2 linked regions of the Cellulophaga sp. L1A9 genome follow. The protein of the gene in region 1 interacts with the protein of each later gene in a pairwise test. Links are inferred from orthologs where the notes say so. Each region holds a gene or a part of one and is shown on either strand. Other genes may lie near its edges.

Region 1 (5,179 bases):
TCTAAAATACCTTGATTATCAGGATTTAATTTTAATGCTTGCTCTAAAATATCTGCTCCTTTTTGAAACAAACCATCTTTCTTCTTTTTAAGCTCGTCATATTTTGCAATATCTGATCTAGAATTCCCTAAAGCATTCATAGCGTCTATTAAACCATTTCCTTCATTAACATATGTTGTAGAAAGGTTTAATTGTGCGTTAACATAACCAGGGTTAATCTCTAAAGCTCTTGTATATGCCGCTCTAGCATCTTCAATATTACCTTGCTCCATATTAACAACACCTATATTATAAAACAAATCTGCGTTATCTGGTTGCAATGCTGTAGCTTCTGCCATTAAAGACTTAAACTTATCTTTATCTCCTAATTTGAAATAAAGGTTAGCTTCATTTAAAATTAAGTTTACATCTTCAGGATCATTTGCACGTGCATCTTTATAAGCACCTAAAGCTTTATCATCTTGACCTAATTGCGTGTAAATTAACGCGATGTTTTTAATAATTTCTGAACTCTTAGAAGGACTTTTTTCTTCTTTAGGATCCTTATACGTCTTAGATTTAACCATAAGATCTCTTTGAGTCTTATCCATTTCTTCCGTTTCACCAGAAGCAACATTAACTGCCGTATACTTCACTTCAGAGCCGTCATATCCTAAATCTTTAAGTTCGTTGTAGTAACTTAAAGCTTGTTCATATTCACCACCATTCACAGCACTACTTGCTGCATAATATAAATAAACGGTATCTTTTGGACTCAATTTGTAGCCCATATACAATTTATCTGCTGCTGGCTTATATTTCTTATTGTTGTTATCTTCAACCGCAGCATTAATTAAATCAGCAGTCATTGCTGATAATTTCTGCTTCGCTTCTGGAGTATACTTTACTTTCCCTGAAGTTTCCTCTGTTGCAATAGCCTCGTTGTAAGATTCAATTGCTGTATTAAATGCACTTGCATCTCCTTTTTTAGCAAGCATTGCAAAAGTTTCTCCTTTTAAGAAGTGAAACTGTGCTTTCATCTTTGCATCTGCACCATCTATTAGAGAAGATGCACTGTCTAATGCTGTTTTAGCTTCTGTAGCACTACCTGCTTTTAATGCTTTCTCCGCACTTTTCAATTCGTTCTTCTGTGAGAACGCTACCATTGTGCAAGACATTGCCGCTGCTATAAATAATCTAGTTTTCATTTTTATTATAATTTTAATTTAGTGTTTATTCTTCTGTTTCAGTATCTGTAGTATCAATTGCCGTGCCATTCTCTGGATCCACAGTCAAGTCACTACCCTCTTCCAACTCATCTACAGCGTCTTCGTCTTTCATAACTTTTGCTACAGCTGCGATAGAATCTTTACCTTTTATATTAATTAAACGAACCCCTTGAGTAGCTCTACCCATAACACGTAGATCTTCAACACTCATACGGATTGCTATACCAGATTTATTAATAATCATTAAATCATCAGAATCCGATACGTTTTTAATAGCGACCAAACCTCCAGTTTTATCGGTAATAGAAATTGTCTTAACGCCTTTACCTCCTCTGTTCGTTATTCTATAGTCTTCAATACTTGAACGCTTACCATATCCTTTTTCAGAAACTACTAAAATTTCTTCTTCAAGATTATGAACAGAAACCATTCCAATGACCTCATCATCATCATTCGCTAAAGTAATACCTCTAACCCCTGAAGCATTTCTACCCATTGGTCTTGTTTTACTTTCTTCAAAACGAATTGCTTTACCAGATTTAAGACCTAGGAATATTTCACTAGTACCTGTGGTAAGTTTTGCTTCTAACAACTCATCATCTTCTCTAATACCAATAGCATTAATACCGTTTTGACGTGGTCTAGAATATTGTTCTAGCGATGTTTTCTTAACGATACCCTTTTTAGTCGCCATAATCACATAGTGACTATTCACATATTCTTCATCTTTTAAATCTTGTGTACAGATGAATGCCTTTACTTTATCATCACTTTCTATACTAATCAAGTTTTGAATAGCTCTACCTTTAGAAGATTTACTTCCTTCTGGAATCTCGTAAACACGCATCCAGAAACATTTTCCTTTTTGAGTAAAGAATAACATGTATTGGTGGTTGGTACCTACAAATAAATGTTCTAAGAAATCTTCATTACGTGTAGATGATGCTTTTTGACCAACTCCTCCTCTATTTTGGGTTTTATATTCTGAAAGTGCTGTTCTCTTAATATATCCAGCATGAGAAATAGTAATCACTACTTGCTCATCAGGAATCATATCTTCCATACTAAGATCTCCACCAGCAAAGTTAATTTCAGAACGTCTTTCATCACCATATTTAGCTTTTACTTCTGCTAATTCTTCTTTGATGATTTCCATTCTACGTTCTTTACGCGCAAGAATATCTTTTAAATCTTCGATGAATTTTAATATTTCATCGTACTCTGTACGTAATTTATCTTGCTCTAATCCTGTTAACTGACGCAAACGCATCTCAACAATTGCCTTAGCCTGAATTTCTGACAGCTTAAAGCGCTCCATTAAGTTTGCACGAGCTTCATCTGCATTAGAAGATGCTCTAATAATTGCAATAACCTCATCAATATTATCCGAAGCTATAATAAGTCCTTCTAAAATATGTGCTCTATCTTCAGCTTTCTTTAACTCAAATTCCGTTCTACGAACAACAACCTCATGTCTATGCTCAACGAAATAATGAATCATTTCTTTCACATTCAACATTTGAGGTCTTCCATTGACCAATGCAATGTTATTTACACTGAAAGAAGTTTGAAGAGATGTATACTTATATAAGGTGTTTAAAACAATATTAGGAATGGCGTCTCTTTTAATAATATAAACGATACGCATACCGTTTCTATCAGATTCATCTCTAATCGTAGAAATACCTTCTATTTTCTTTTCGTTAACAAGATCAGCAGTCTTTTTAATCATGTCTGCCTTATTCACTTGATACGGAATTTCGGTAACGATGATACATTCACGACCTTGAACTTCTTCAAAAGAAGCCTTAGCACGCATAACCACACGACCTCTACCCGTATGAAAAGCTTCTTTAACACCATCATATCCGTAGATAATTCCTCCTGTAGGGAAATCTGGCGCTTTAATATGGGTAATTAACTCATCTATCTCAATATCATTATTCTCAATATATGCAATGGTACCATCTACAACTTCAGATAAGTTATGAGGCGGCATGTTCGTTGCCATACCTACTGCAATACCAGACGCTCCATTTACCAATAAGTTAGGTATTCTGGTTGGCAATACTTTAGGTTCTTTTAATGTATCATCAAAATTCAGCTGATGATCTACAGTATCCTTATCTATATCTGCCAACATGTCGTCTGCAATTTTACGCATACGTGCTTCAGTATAACGCATTGCTGCAGGGCTATCGCCGTCAATAGAACCAAAGTTACCTTGGCCATCTACAAGCATATAACGCAAACTCCATTCTTGTGCCATACGCACCATAGAGTCATATACAGAGGTATCTCCGTGCGGGTGATACTTACCTAAAACCTCACCCACAATACGAGCAGATTTCTTATGAGCACTTGTTGAACGAACACCTAATTCGTACATTCCAAATAAAACTCTTCTATGTACTGGTTTTAAACCATCCCTAACATCAGGTAATGCACGTGACACAATGACCGACATTGAATAATCAATGTAAGCGGATTTCATTTCATCATCTATGTTGATAGGAATTAATTTTTCTCCTTCTGCCATTTTAAAATCTTATATTATTTACTAGGTTAAAAAACATGCCAATATACAGAAAATCGAAGCTTTCCAGACAATTCTTTCATAGTTTATTTAAGAATTTATCAACATTAAAAAGTATATCGTTATTCATAAAACGAATTGGCTTAAGTGGATTATCTTTGTTTTTTACGTCAATTAGGTATTATTTATCGAATATAGGAACAGTATTTGTTATTGTTTGAGATAGATTTACTATTTTTAATGTTGAAAGGAATATATATGGATGATAATTTTTCACCTAGAGTAAAGGATGTAATTGCTTATAGTAAAGAAGAAGCTTTACGACTTGGTCACGATTTTATCGGTACCGAGCATTTAATGCTTGGGCTATTGCGTGATGGAAGTGGAAAAGCAATTAGCATTCTTGACGCTTTAGATGTTGACTTAAATCACCTTCGTAGAAAGGTCGAAATTTTAAGTCCCGCAAACCCCAATGCGACTCCAATGCAAAAAGATAAAAAGAATTTGCACCTGACTAGGCAGGCGGAACGCGCACTAAAAACAACTTTTTTAGAAGCAAAGCTTTTTCAAAGCTCTTCTATTAATACAGCACATTTATTGTTATGCATTCTTAGAAATGAGAATGACCCAACGACTAAATTGCTACATAAATTGAAAGTAGACTATGATGGAGTTAAAGAGCAATTCAAATCTATGATTACAAGTGATGATGATTATGTAGATTCGCCAACGTCAGAATCTTTCCCTAATGATGCAGATGATGCAGCAGAAGGTAAGGAAGGAAATTTCGGAGGAACAACGGGTCAGAAAGGAAATAAAAAATCTAAAACTCCTGTTTTAGATAATTTTGGTCGCGATTTAACGCAAATGGCCGAAGAGGATAAATTAGACCCTGTTGTAGGTAGAGAGAAAGAAATTGAACGGGTTTCTCAAATTTTAAGTAGAAGAAAGAAAAACAATCCTTTACTTATAGGTGAGCCTGGAGTTGGTAAAAGTGCTATCGCAGAAGGATTAGCACTCCGTATTATTAACAAAAAGGTTTCTAGAATACTTTACAACAAACGGGTAGTAACCCTTGATTTAGCTTCTTTAGTAGCGGGCACAAAATACCGTGGGCAGTTTGAAGAGCGTATGAAAGCGGTCATGAACGAACTTGAAAAGAATGATGATATTATTCTTTTTATTGATGAAATTCATACCATTGTTGGTGCAGGTGGCGCAACAGGAAGTTTAGATGCTTCAAACATGTTTAAACCAGCATTAGCCAGAGGAGAAATACAATGTATTGGTGCTACAACCTTAGATGAATACAGACAGTATATTGAAAAAGATGGTGCTTTAGAGCGTCGTTTTCAAAAAGTAATTGTAGAACCTACTACGGTAGATGAAACTATTGAAATACTAAAAAACATCAAAGGAAAATACGAAGACCATC
Region 2 (3,900 bases), 2.6 Mb from region 1 along the record:
TTGCAAGTTGCTCAAAAACAACTGTTAACAATGATCCAGTAATTGGCATATGGACCAATACTGTCGAGAGTAATTCTGTAAATCTAAAAATTATTAAAACAGAATCTGAATGGATTTTTAATGACGCCTACCTAGGAAGGTATCATCAATATCAAAACAGCGATTTGACTGTTCAAACAGATTTTAGCTGGAAACACGAAGATGACCAATACATCATTTCTTACCCAGGAACAGATTTCCCTGATGACATAGTTACCTTAGTACAAACAACCTTACAAGAATCTGATGGTGATATTTTAGCCACTAGAGAATAATTACAGCTCTATAAAGCAATAAAAAAGGCTATCTGTTTAAACAGATAGCCTTTTTTAATATCTTCCTATTTTTAAAATAGATTACCTAAACCCAAAGTTTACCCCTACAGATAAACTATTAAATTGTGCTATAGTATAATCTGCATGTAGCCTAAAAAAACCTAGTTTTAATTTTGTTCCAATGTTTGCAGTAGCTCCAGAAACTTTTTTAGTTAATGTAAAAGGATCTTCTATTGTTTGTTGAAAAGGACCCGACTGCACAATATAAGTTCCCAAAACATCTGTTTTAGAATTACCAGAGATATACCCTAAACCACCATAAAAATTAATAATCGGCATTTTCGTAGACACCACTGCTTGAAAATTCCATGAATTTATTTTAGCATCAATTTTTTGATTTTCTCCTGCTATAATATCAGTATCGGTAAAATCATATGTTCCGTTCAAATGCGTATATCCTATCACTCCAGAAATAGCAACCGGCCATATTTTTTCTGCGGGCAATAAACTTGTAAGCTCATGCTGCAAACCAATACCGTAAAAACCAACAGCAACTTCGTCTGTTTCAATTTTCGGTAAAAATCGTGCTTTAATCTCCATCCCCTTTATAAGACCAACACTTACCTGCAAAAAAGCAGAGGGTACAAAATTGATATTTTCTGACGACAGCCCGGTAGGCAAATCAAACTCTTCTCTAAACAAACCATTTTCATCTTCAACAAAAACACGAATATCTTCCAAATCGCCCAGTCCTGTTGCTACTGATTTGCTAAGACCACCATCTACAAATTGTAAGTTGTCATAATCTGCCGTATTTAAAACAAATGTTTTCTTGTCTTCTTTATTTTTAAACGAAGCCATGTTCCCGATGATCGATATCTCGAAACCACCAAGAGGCTTAGTTTCTCCAGAATTATACCACCCATTAGAAATGCTATAAATCATTCCTTCAGACAGCGGCGCCATGTACGCGTTTGTAAAACGCTCTGCATCATCTACACCTGCAGCAAAAAGATTATTAATATCTGCTTGCGCTGTCGCCGACAAACCAGAAATTAGAACTAGCAAAAGAAAAAAGTGTTTCATAGTTTTTATTATTTCTATAAAACTAAAAAACTCGCACGGTAGGTGCGAGTTTTTGTTGTGTAATTATAGTTTTCTATGCATCAATGTTCGCATAGACAGCATTTTTCTCAATAAATTCTCTTCGTGGCGGAACCTCATCCCCCATCAACATAGAGAAAACACGATCTGTTTCCGTAGCATTTTCAATAACAACTTGTCTTAAAGTTCTAAATTCAGGATTCATTGTAGTATCCCACAATTGCTCTGCATTCATCTCACCAAGACCTTTGTAACGTTGTATTCCCACACTACCATTAAAGCTTTCTGCTATTTCATCACGCTCTTTATCATTCCAAGCATAACGTTTCTTAGCACCCTTCTTAACCAAGTATAATGGAGGCGTTGCAATATACACATGCCCTGCTTCTACTAATTCCCTCATGTACCTAAAAAAGAACGTAAGAATTAAAGTTTCAATATGACTACCATCGACATCCGCATCACACATGATGACTACTTTATGATATCTAAGTTTATCCAAATTTAGCGCCTGGCTATCCTCTTCTGTACCTATAGATACACCCAAGGCTGTATAGATATTTTTAATTTCTTCGTTCTCAAAAACCCTATGTCGCATAGCCTTCTCAACATTAAGAATCTTACCTCTTAAAGGCAAAATTGCTTGAAACATACGATCACGGCCTTGTTTTGCAGTACCACCCGCCGAATCTCCCTCTACAAGGAATACTTCACAGTTTACAGGATCTTGATCTGAGCAATCTGAAAGTTTACCAGGTAAACCACCAATACTCATTACCGTTTTACGCTGTACCATTTCACGCGCCTTAGTAGCTGCGTGACGTGCTGTAGCAGCAAGAACCACTTTCTGTACTATTATTTTAGCATCCTCAGGATTTTCTTCTAAATAATCTGATAACATTTCAGATACTGCCTGACTCACTGCTGCAGAAACTTCACGGTTACCTAATTTAGTTTTTGTTTGTCCTTCAAATTGAGGCTCTCCAACTTTTACTGATATAATTGCTGTTAATCCCTCTCTAAAGTCATCTCCTTGAATTTCAAATTTCAATTTATCTAACATTCCAGAAGCGTCTGCATACTTTTTTAAAGTACTCGTCAAACCTCTTCTAAACCCTGATAAATGCGTACCTCCTTCATGTGTATTGATATTATTCACATAAGAATGTAAATTCTCAGTATACGAAGTATTGTACACCATAGCTACCTCAACAGGGATTCCGTTTTTCTCCCCCTCCATAGAAATCACACCTTTAATAAGAGGCTCGCGATTTCCATCTAGGAATTTTATAAATTCTTTTAATCCTTCTTCTGAATAGAAACGCTCTTCATGAAAACCACTAGGACTGTCTTTATCTTTTTGACGTTTATCCGTCATTGTGATAGAAACTCCTTTATTCAAATAAGAAAGCTCACGCATTCTATTTGCTAGTGTTTCATAACTAAATTCTACAGTTTGCGTAAATATAGTTTCATCTGGATAAAAAGTAATCTCAGTACCTCTTATATCAGTTTCTCCGATACTTTTAACGGGATATAAAGCTTTTCCTTTTTGATATTCTTGTTCGTAAATCGTCCCATTACGAAAAACTGTAGCTTTTAAATCTTTGGATAATGCATTTACACAAGAAACACCTACCCCGTGCAAACCACCAGATACTTTGTATGAATCTTTGTCAAATTTACCACCAGCACCAATTTTAGTCATTACAACTTGCAATGCTGATACACCTTCTTTTTTATGTATATCTACTGGAATACCACGACCGTTATCTCTAACGGTAATAGAATTATCTTCATTTATAGCAACAGTTATCGTATCACAATGACCACCCATTGCCTCATCAATAGAGTTATCTACTACCTCGTATACCAAATGGTGCAATCCTCTAACACCTACATCTCCAATATACATGGACGGACGCATACGTACATGCTCCATACCCTCAAGGGCCTGAATACTATCCGCTGAGTAATTATTCTTCTTTTGCTCGTCTTTATTTGCTTCTTCGCTCATAAATTAATGGTTTCAATATAAATTTAGCAATCTTACAAATATAAGCAATACCTAATGAAATTAAGGATTTGTAACAAAATGACAACAGTAAGTTATCAACAATAATTGTGGAAAATATTAGTATTGCATCTTTCTGTTATATTCCATCAGAATAGCCCTCTTAAAGACCACCATTTAAGCGATTTACCAAAATAGCATAAAACGAAAGAAGCACCCAAATTGGATGCTTCTAATCGACTAATTATAATTAAAACTGAAAACAGTGGTAATTCTTATTTATAAAATTTAAGCTTTTACATATGCATCTGAATGCACGTTTGCTACCGCTCTACCAGACGGATCGTTCATATTCTTAAACGCTTCATCCCATTCTAATGCAATTTTAGTACTACATGCTACAGAAGCCTCTTGTGGCACACAAAGCGCAGCTGCATCTGAAGGGAAATGTGATTCAAAAATTGCACG

What was found. Proteins that work in one complex are often made in the same cells at the same time.
Region 2: the proteins of gyrA (region 1) and gyrB interact in binary tests that used the Escherichia coli proteins (3 or more experiments, as listed by UniProt). The link is inferred for Cellulophaga sp. L1A9 from one-to-one orthologs.

The regions. Positions count from the first base shown.
Region 1 is NZ_CP047027.1:3,369,407-3,374,585, reverse strand. What follows is about bases 981-4,052. They hold gyrA (DNA gyrase subunit A), read right to left. Parts: upstream 3,748-4,052; coding sequence 1,213-3,747; downstream 981-1,212. Other genes in these bases: GQR94_RS14865 (ATP-dependent Clp protease ATP-binding subunit), read left to right, coding at 4,003-4,052; GQR94_RS14875 (tetratricopeptide repeat protein), read right to left, coding at 981-1,187. Outside these bases: more of GQR94_RS14875, read right to left, coding at 1-980; more of GQR94_RS14865, read left to right, coding at 4,053-5,179. UniProt on the Escherichia coli protein: A type II topoisomerase that negatively supercoils closed circular double-stranded (ds) DNA in an ATP-dependent manner to maintain chromosomes in an underwound state.
Region 2 is NZ_CP047027.1:769,935-773,834, forward strand. What follows is about bases 955-3,900. They hold gyrB (DNA topoisomerase (ATP-hydrolyzing) subunit B), read right to left. Parts: upstream 3,436-3,900; coding sequence 1,474-3,435; downstream 955-1,473. Other genes in these bases: GQR94_RS03100 (DUF6588 family protein), read right to left, coding at 955-1,400; asnB (asparagine synthase B), read right to left, coding at 3,721-3,900. Also shown: GQR94_RS03095 (hypothetical protein), read left to right, coding at 1-314; more of GQR94_RS03100, read right to left, coding at 396-954. UniProt on the Escherichia coli protein: DNA gyrase negatively supercoils closed circular double-stranded DNA in an ATP-dependent manner to maintain chromosomes in an underwound state.